One region of the Paenibacillus sp. FSL R7-0204 genome, then DNA from elsewhere that is predicted to be linked to it. Evidence: riboswitches for the same ligand, from Rfam matches in the RefSeq annotation. Region 1 holds a riboswitch; the other holds the start of a gene.
The links. Region 1 has a riboswitch for cyclic di-GMP ahead of MKX42_RS12970 (thiamine pyrophosphate-binding protein). Riboswitches for the same ligand answer to the same signal wherever they lie in the genome.

Region 1 (4,966 bases):
CTATCGTTCAACTCTTACAGAGCCGCGGCAAAATCAGCTCCAAAGAACTGGCGCAAACGCTTGAGGTATCCGAACGTACAATCTTCCGGGATATGGAGGCACTTAGCTTCTCCGGCATCCCCGTGCTGGCGGAGCGCGGCCGGGAAGGCGGCTGGAAGCTGGCTGATGGCTACCGGAATTCCCTGAGCGGGATGAACACTAAGGAGATTGCCGCGCTGCTGGTGCCCGCTGATCCGGCGATCCTGCACGCTCTGGGCATTCAGGAGGAGTTCTCCTCGGCCGCCCGCAAGCTGCAGGCTGCCGCTACCAGGCAGCCCATCTCTCCTTTCAGCTTCCTCAGCGAGCGGATTCACATCGATGGAGCCGGATGGCATCCCTCCGGGGAGACCTATCCCTGCCTAGCCGCTCTGCAGGGAGCCTTATGGGAGAACCGCAAGGTGAGCATCACCTATCTGCGCGGAGAGGACGCTGCCGAGCGGCTGGTTGCACCGTTGGGGCTGGTAGTCAAGCGCGGTGTCTGGTACTTGGTCGCGGGGCATGACGGTGAGCTGCGGACCTACCGGGTCTCCAGAATCACTGAGGCCAAAGTCACAGATGAGTCTTTTGAGCAGCCGGAGGATTTCGTCCTGTCTGAGTACTGGGAAGCCTCCACCGCTGCGTTCAAGTCTGCCTTGCCCCGGTACCCCGCCAGCCTGCTTCTAAGAGAGAATACGATGAAGGAGCTGCAGAAGGACCGATACGTTGCCCTGTTGCACCAGGAGCCTTCTGAGGCCCCAGGCTGGATCAGAGCCAAGGCTGAATTCAACACGCCAGAGTCTGCATGCCGGATCATCCTTTCCCTGGGTCAGGGCATCAAGGTGACCGCACCGCTTGAGCTTGCGGATACAGTTGCTTCGGCTCTGCGTGAAGCGGCAGCATTATACGATTTTTAATAATAGACCAAATGCACTAGTATCCCCTATAATATTACAATACACATTATTATTTATAGGGGGAACTTTACATTATGGACTGGATGAACAAGCTGCCGTTGAAACAAAAAATCGTCACCGGATGTTACCTGGTTGCCGCGTTATTCGCTGTCCCTGTCTTAATCACGCTAATCCTGATGGACAGGCTGATCATCGGCATTATTCTTGTCGCCGTCCTGGCAGCACTGACTTACCCGCTTTCGCGCTTCATTGAGAGAACGCTTACATCTTCATTTGAGGATATCTCCAATGTGACGCACACGATTGCCAAAGGCGACTTCACCAGCCGTGCCGACGAGAATGGCTCCATGGGCGACATTAGCCGCTCCTTCAACACCATGATTGACAAGCTCAAAAAAATCCTCACCGATGCCTCACAGATTACCCGTCAGGTTATGGACGCCAGCCGAGGGATTGAAGACAAGAATCAGAACCTGAAGTTTGTAATGGCGCAGGTCGCCTCCTCCTCCAATGAACTGGCTCTCGGTGCTAACGAAATCTCGGTGGATATCGCTGATATGACCGAATCGATCAAGGATATCGAAATCAAAGTCTCCAATTATACGAATTCCACCAAGGAAATGAATAGAAGATCTGTACATACGCTGGAATTGGTAGAACAGGGACGGCAATCGGTGGATACCCAAGCCGAAGGCATGCGCAAGAACATCCAGGCTACCCAAAAAGTGGCGGATACGATCGAAGCCCTATCACAGAACGCTCGCGGCATTACGATGATAACCAAGACGATTACCGAAATTGCCGAACAGACCAATCTGCTGTCGCTCAATGCCTCTATTGAAGCTGCCCGCGCAGGCGAGCATGGCCGCGGGTTCGCAGTTGTTGCCCAAGAGGTCCGCAAGCTGGCCGAGGAATCCACCGCTTCCACCAAAGAGGTGTTCGGACTGGTCCGCAGCATTGAAGCGGATATCAGGCAGGCCATCGATAATATCGCCATTAACGAAGAGGTAGTTCAGGTACAGAATGAGATGATAACGGAAACGGCTAACATCTTTGCTCAAATTGTGCATAGTGTCCAATACATAACCGAGCAGATCGCTTCCTTCTCCGCAGAGAGTGACCTTATGCTGGAGAGTGCGCTCAAGATCTCCGGGGCGATCGAGAATATCTCAGCCATCACCCAGGAGACCGCCGCAGGGACCGAAGAGGTATCCGCCGCAATGAACGAACAGATTCACGCTCTGCAATCCGTGGCTGAGGAGACAGAGAAGATGACCTCCGCTGTCTTTAATCTGCAAAAAACAATTCATATTTTCAAATTCTAGCTTCGGCACAAAGAGACACGCCTGCGGAATTTTCTGCGGGTGGTGTCTCTTTTTCTCTGCCAAACTAAGATTGTTATGTAATATTCACAAATTGTTGAAATTGTGCATAAGGGTAAAAAACGTGCTTTGCACTTCTTTACTATAGTCGTTCTATTGTCATAGCTTATCTATAAGCCAACTTCTCACATGACCGCTACTTAAGTCCTATCATTGAATTTTGCAATGCTGTATATCTAGTGAATTCTTAACATTTTGCAGTAACTCAGGATTGTAATGAGTCTTTGTGCTTACTCCTCATAATAATAGCCCGAAATTTCCATTTGCATTTTAAGACTTTAGTCTTCCAGGGACAACCATTTTCAAAAGTTTGAAATTCCAAATATTCAGCCATTTTCACTCCTGAATATTCGCCAAATTCCGAGTTTCTTCTCACAGGGGTTATTGACAAAAGAGGAGCAAGGAATATATTGTAAAGGAAAATTCTCCACAGATTCATTTATAACCACATACCGGCAAAATTCTCCGAAAGGGAATGACGCAAAGCCATGGATCTACAGTCTCATTTCTGAAGTGGGATCATGACAGCCAGGTTGCTGAAATACTGTGAACGCCTTGAGTTTTCGCGTTTGATTATGGTGATTCGTGCAACAGACCTGTGCTCCAATGTTGAGTACAGGTTTTCTATTGCTGACTTATACAAATAACAACATGCGGGGTGGATGTTCTGAAGACAGTTGCAGATTATATGGCGGAAGCATTACACAATCTGGGAGTCACTCATTCTTTTGGAATCATAGGCAAATCTATTTGCCCCATCGCTTTGAAAATGGTTGACTACGGCATAGAGTTCATCCCCGGCCGGCACGAATCCAGCTCCGGCTTCGCCGCTGGCGGTTATGCTCTGAAGACCGGCAGTCTCGGGGTAGCCTTCGGCACCTCCGGTCCGGGCGGAACGAATCTGCTCACCGCAGCAGCGCATGCCAAGGCCAATAATCTTCCCGTCCTCTTCATCACCGGCCATCAGTCCATCAAGGAGCTGGGCATTCCCCAATGCCAGGATTCCACTTCTTATCTGGCTGATTTGGCGGATATGTTCCGGCCGGCCACCCTCTTCAGCAAGCTCGTTGAACGCGGCGATCACTTCAGCACGATTTTCAACCATGCCCTATCCATCGCCCTCGCTGACCGGAAAGGTCCGGTTCATCTCTGCATTCCGTTTGATGTGCAGACAGAGCGGCTCACGGAATGCCGGATCGTTCTGCCGGAACGCGAGGGACTAGTCAGCTATCAGAATTATGACCGGGTCATCTCAGAGATTAATCAATCCGCCAGCCCTCTAATCATTGCCGGTAAAGGCGTCAACCGCTCCGGGGCCCATCAGGAACTGGTGCAGCTGGCCGAAACCTTCAACATTCCTGTAGTCACCTCTCCAGGCGGCAAAGGCGCCATAGCTTATGATCATCCGCTCTATCACGGCCCTGTCGGTGTCGGCGGCTCCTCGCACGGCGATGAATTGCTGAACAACAGCGACCTGTTCATTGTTCTGGGCTCCCGTCTCAGCGATATGACCATCTGTAACCTGAAGCCGGAGAATCATCCGCAGCAGCTGATCCAGTTCGATGTAGATCCAACCTTTGTCGGCAAAATACTGTCCTCATCCACCATAGCTGTCGGCGGAGACTTAAGGGACAACCTGGCACTGTATCTTCAGAAGCTGGACCCCTCTACGGTCACCAAGCATGAAATTACAATTTCCAATGATTACAATGACGAGCTGCCCGTGCTGGCGGGACTATCTCTGGCTTCGGTAATGAGCACGATGAGCGAACTAATCCCCTACAACAGCAGCGTGTTCGTAGATGACGGCAGCCATGGGTTCAATGCGGTGAAATGGTTCAATGTCCGCAGGCCCGGCAGCTTCATATTTGATGCCTACTTTGCCTGCATGGGCAATTCAATTGGCATGGCCATCGGCGCCAAGGCTGCCTCTCCCGGGGAGACCGTCTTCTGTATAACCGGTGACGGCTGTTTTATGATGCTCGGAGCTGAAATAAACACGGCCGTTTGCAAGGATATTCCGGTGATTTTCATCGTGGTGAACAATATGCAGCTGGATATGGCACTTAAGGGTATGGAGAAAACGACCGGCCGGATTGACGGGACGATCTTCGAGGTTCCGATGGATGCCGTGAAATTCGCCGAATCGCTGGGTGCAGCCGGCTTCCGCTGCGAGACGCAGGAGGAGTTCGCCGCCGCAATCCGCGAGGCTATCGCGCTTAACAAGACCTCTGTCATTGAGCTGCTGACTGACCGTGATGAGATGCCTCCCACGGCTCACCGCACGCTAGATCTTACGTAAGGAAGCCGTATTCACAGACTTTTTCTAACCTACTATCAGGAGGACATAACGTGAACAAGAACATGAATAGCGGTCTCGATCATTTCACTGATCTCTCAGGAGATTATGGGGCCAAGGCCCTGGATCCGATCAAAGAGCATTTTCCGGAATTAGCCGAATATATCATGGGCAATGCCTATGGCGATATTTTTCAGCGGACCACGATTGGCTCTGACTGGAAGGAGATCGCGGTGATCTCGTCTCTGATTACGATGGGACAATATGAACAGCTGGGGGTTCATTATGTAATGGCGCTCCGCGTTGGCATGACCGTCGAGCAGATCAAGGGTGTGCTGCTGCATCTGACCCCT
Region 2 (4,966 bases), 4.5 Mb from region 1:
GAGCGGGAATCCTCGCTCTCGGTGGTGAAGCCGATCCGGTTATTGACGATAATATGCACGGTACCGCCATTCTGATAACCCTGCAATTTGCCAATATTAAGCGTCTCAGCGACAATCCCTTCGCCAGGGAAGGCTGCATCACCGTGCATCAGCACAGCCATGGCCTTGCTTGTGTTCAGCTTAGGCAGTCCCGGAGCGTTGCGCTCTTCCTGTGCGGCGCGTGTGAAGCCCTCGACGACAGGATTGACGAATTCAAGATGGCTCGGGTTATTGGCCAGCGTGATCCGGGTGCGTACGGTCTCGCCTTCGCGGACGGCACGGTCAGCCCCGAGATGGTACTTCACATCACCGCTCCAGCCGTAGGTCACGCCCATGGAGCCTTCCGAAGGGAACAGCTCTTTGTTCGGCGAATGATGGAATTCTGAGAAAATAATATCATAAGGCTTGCCCAGAATATGAGCCAGCACATTAAGTCTTCCGCGGTGGGCCATACCCATCAGGATATGCTCTGCGCCGTCATGCGCGGCAGCCCGCACAATCTCATCCAGCATCGGCACAAGGGCATCATTGCCCTCCAGGCTGAAACGCTTTTGCCCAACGAAGGTCTTGTGCAGGAAGGTCTCGAAATGCTCCACCTGAACCAGCCGCTTCAGCAGCTCTTTGCGTTCTGTATTATTCAGCGGGGCAGGGGAGGTCATCGATTCCGCCTGGCTGTTGAGCCAGCGCAGCTCGCGTTCATCATGCACATGCCCGAATTCATAAGCAATGGTCTGTGTATAGGCCTGGCGCATTCTGTGGACGGCATCCATCGCGGTATGCACATCCGCAGGGGCGTTATCCCAGATCAGCGAAGCGGGCAGAGCATTAAGATCCTCGCGGGTAAGCTCGTAGGTCTCCAGCTCCAGCCATTTGGCCATCGGGTTCGTGCTGCGCTCCAGCGGGTCAATGTCTGCGGCCATATGGCCGTATATTCGAATATTGGCGATCAGCTTCGAGGCCTTGACGGCCTTCTTGAGCCACTGCGCATCTGCTGATACGGCAGGCCTTGGAGCCCTCTCGGCATCGGGTGCCAACGGAGGGGGGCCGGATACGGTGAAGAGATCGCGGTAATGTTGTTCAACAGAAGAGGGGTCCTTGACAAATTGCTCATATCTTTCTTGGATGTAGCCCAGGTTGGGGCCGTAGTATTTGCTCCATACTGTGTCGTTATAGGGCTCTTTGACTGCCATGAATAGGTCCTCCTAACGGATAAACTCCACGCGAGGCATCCAGTGTGCCACTTGGCGGAGCTGCAAATGTTTGCGGTTTCATTCTCACCTTATTGTGCTACTTTCCGGCGGGGTAATCAATTCATACTTTCGGTCAATCCGTTCGCAATTTGGCATGATTCATTACAGTATTCATACGGAACTATCATAAATAGAAAAAACTCATATAACAGCCCGTTATACATACAAATGGGTAATTGTCTCTATACGATGTTGCGCGCAGCGGTAAGGTGGAGCAGTTAGAGTTCCCTTTAGTATATTTAAACTATTGGCTAGTGTTTGAACTTGGAACTGGAAATATTTATACAAGCTGCTGGCAATTTCAGCTAAGTTTCCTCACATTTTATCATAAAAAAATTCCAGAAAACGACACACTAATCGCGTATGATCTTGTATAATGTTATTGCGGAGAACGGTTTCATCGATTCTTGCCAGATCCTTTCATGATGGAAAGGGTCCAGTAAAAGGTAAACCTGCCGAAAGACAGGGGCACAAAGTCTCGGATCTAAAGTAGAGATACTACAAAGTAGCAAAACTACTATGATGGCCGGACTGCCTGGGGACGCGAAAATTCTAGGAGGAGATTTCTTGGATATGTCCAACCAGGGGAATGACGAGCTGCAGGCAGTAGATCTGGATTTAGAATGGGTGCACTTGCTGATGTCTGCTAAGCAGGCGGGGATCACGGCGGAGGAGATCCGCCGGTTTCTAAGTGAGAAGGCACTCCAGGCGATGTAAGGGCGGTCATCATTGTTCGGATACATACAGAAAAGGCACAGCGTCCGGTACGCTGTGCCTTTTCTGTATGCCGCTTGAAGCATGCCTTCGCCGAAGGCGGCCTCCCTGCCGTGCGGAGTTTTCCCTGTGGCATACAATGCAAAGACTAGTTGTCCTTTTGTTCCATGCGCCATTTCTGGTAATCGAGGAACTCCTTGAATTCACGTTTGCTTATACCGGAGGCCATGGCCTCCTGAACCAGCCGGAACCATTCCCCGTCCAGAGCCTGTTCTTCTGTCTCTGCCAGTCCCCCATACAGCAGAACATGAATGGATACCTGAAGCGCGTCAGCGATTTTTTCGATGAATTGAATGGAGGGGTTGGATTGAATATTCCGTTCCACATTACTGAGGTATGATTTCGCCACATCAGCCTTATCCGCAAGCTCGGATAGCGAATATCCCTTCTCCAGCCGGAGTTTGTGGATGCGGCTTCCCATAGTATCTGACACGATTACAACGCCCTCCGTACTTTTTTGGTAAAAGATAAGAAGTGATATGCTTCGCGCTATACCCTAACCCTATCTTTCTCGCGGAAACGGTACCGCCCTTTCAAAAGGAGGGACGGCAAAGCCGTTTTCACTTGTCAGTATAACAAAAAACCGCAAATCGGACAAAATCATTGAGCCCGGCAGCCTGGAGAAAAGAAAACAGCACACCCGGCCCGGTTGGGGAAGGATGTGCTGTCTTGATGGATTGCTGACCTACTTGGCTTCTCCCAGGCCTTGAAGTGCATCGAAGGTCCAGTTCAATGCTAAACCGTCACCCTGGAAAATATTCTGATCGAGCGTATTGTCTACGAACTCGAAGGCGATCTTGAAGGTCTTGGACCCGGCTGCGGCAATCCCTCCTGGCAGTACACCTGCTGCTACGAGATCGTAGCTGGGGGTGTTTTTCAGATCCTTCAGAGAGATCTCGGACAGTACATGACCGCTTAATGAACCGCCGGTGTACGAATTATCGAGGAGCTTGACCTTGAAGTGGTCTCCGAGATCCTGGCCCGCGTTATCGCCCTTGGCATCGGTTACGGTGTAAGTGGTGGCAAGCTTGAGGAATTTGATATCCAGTGTGCCGTCATTGGACAAGGTGAAGGTGCGGACGGTGTAGTCTCCCGGCTTCAGATTCGTCAGAGCTACCGGAGTGTTGAAGGAAGAGCCTAGCTTCAGCGTACCCGCTGCGAAGGTTGCCGTGCTTGTAGCTGTGGAACTGAAGTAAGCGAAGGTGCCCCCGCCGATTAAAGACAAACCCAGTGCTGCCGATGCTACGCCAAGACCCAAAGTTTTTTTGATACCCATGATTGATTTCCTCCTCGAATGGTTTGTTTTGTTGTGGAATTATTTGAGACTGCCTTTTTCCTGGTTAGCTTCAAAATTCAGAGTCAGCGCAAGCGTATCGCCCTGATAATAGTTCTGCGGCTGGAGGGTCTCCTTGAAGGCGAACTGGATGGTCAGGTTATCCGAGGTACCGGCTTTGATGCCGGACTTCTCTCCGCCTAAGATCGCTCCGACAATTCCCCGGGCCACCAGATCGGGACTCTCCTGCTCCAGATCGGCCAGCGAGATGACCAGGAGCGGTGATTCCTTCTTATCTTTGTTCACGAGGAAGGTCACAATAATATCATCCTTGAAATTATGGGAGCCGTTGTCTCCCTGGGCGTCTGTAATGGCCGATGAGGTGCGCAGTACCACTTTGGGAATATTGAGCGTCCCGTCGTTTTTGAGTTTGAAGTCCCGTAAGACCGTGTCGCCCGGCTTAAGATTGCTGAGATTCACAATGACGGAGGGATCAGATTGCAGTGATAGGGTTCCGTTGTTAAAAGAAGCTGAGGAAGTCGAAGTACTGCTGAAGTAAGCGAAGGTACCTCCGCCGACCAGGGTTAAGCCTAATGCTGCCGATACAACGCCGAGACCTAATGTTTTTTTGACGTTCATTTGTTCATCCCTCTCTTAATGAGTCTATTGAGTGCATAGCCGGTGCTTCCGGCAAGCTGTATTGTGGCTCCGCGTTTCGTAAACGGGAGAGGACAATTGATCATTGGACGAGATCAGTCAGAGTATCCGGGCTGCCGGCGCTGGCTGCGGATGAGGAGGCATTCTTCTTTTCCAGTGCCGCAACAGCCTTCCAGGATGAATACAGCGCGTAGAGCAGCAGGAGCAGTCCGGGAACAATCATCAGCACTACGCTTCCGGCTTTGGAGACTGCGAAGCTCAAGGCATAGCCCACATAGGGGACGGTCACGCCGGTGTACTCACCTACCACATTTGTGGAACTGACGGCTGCGGTGTCGGCTGCATCATTATTGTCGCCCTTGGTGGTGTAGCTGGCTTCCCCCAGAGCACTGTTCAGCTCGGCATCGACCACGCGGTGGGTAATCAGGATATTATCGGGATTCAGAAAAGTGATCACATCGCCCTTATGGAACCGGGTCATATCCCCGCCCGGCTTAATGGCCACAATGGAACCGGTCTGGATGCCGGGCTCCATGGAGCCGGATAATACCGTTTTGATCTGATAGCCGAAGAAGGAGGGCTCGCCGCCGGAGGCCTTGGAGATGACAACGGCTGTGATCAGCACCAGGAACACTATCAGAATCAGTGTGGAGATTATCGTATTGGCTATTTTTCGGATGCGCATCTTATTCGCCGCCTTTGCTGGTGTCGGATTGTGGAGACGGTGTAGCTGTAGGAGCAGGCTGCGCGCCGTCCAATACATTGCCCGGGATTACGCTGCCGGGTAATGGATCTGGAGTTGCTTCCGGTAAAAGAAGCTCAGGCGCCGGAGTGGCAGTGGGAATAACCTCTGCTGCTGCTGAAGCTGTGGGGACTGGATTGTCCTGTACAGGCGCTGCGGTAGCGGGCTCCTCTGCCGGCTGGCTTTTGTCAGGAGGACTGGTTGCGGGCGGCTGGTTCTGGGCTTGTTCAT

Region 2: it holds a riboswitch for cyclic di-GMP, as region 1 does, so the genes downstream of both, MKX42_RS32330 (anti-repressor SinI family protein) here and MKX42_RS12970 (thiamine pyrophosphate-binding protein) in region 1, are expected to answer to the same signal.

The regions. Positions count from the first base shown of each region.
Region 1 is NZ_JBBOCA010000001.1:2,929,510-2,934,475, reverse strand. It holds gene MKX42_RS12980 (helix-turn-helix transcriptional regulator) at 1-932, shown strand, start outside; gene MKX42_RS12975 (methyl-accepting chemotaxis protein) at 1,007-2,257, shown strand; cyclic di-GMP riboswitch class I at 2,759-2,855, shown strand; gene MKX42_RS12970 (thiamine pyrophosphate-binding protein) at 2,973-4,616, shown strand; gene MKX42_RS12965 (carboxymuconolactone decarboxylase family protein) at 4,667-4,966, shown strand, end outside.
Region 2 is NZ_JBBOCA010000001.1:7,454,850-7,459,815, reverse strand. It holds gene MKX42_RS32335 (2-oxoglutarate dehydrogenase E1 component) at 1-1,229, opposite strand, end outside; cyclic di-GMP riboswitch class I at 1,725-1,828, shown strand; gene MKX42_RS32330 (anti-repressor SinI family protein) at 1,863-2,006, shown strand; gene MKX42_RS32325 (helix-turn-helix domain-containing protein) at 2,152-2,484, opposite strand; gene MKX42_RS32320 (TasA family protein) at 2,749-3,339, opposite strand; gene MKX42_RS32315 (TasA family protein) at 3,379-3,975, opposite strand; gene sipW (signal peptidase I SipW) at 4,076-4,678, opposite strand; gene MKX42_RS32305 (hypothetical protein) at 4,680-4,966, opposite strand, start outside.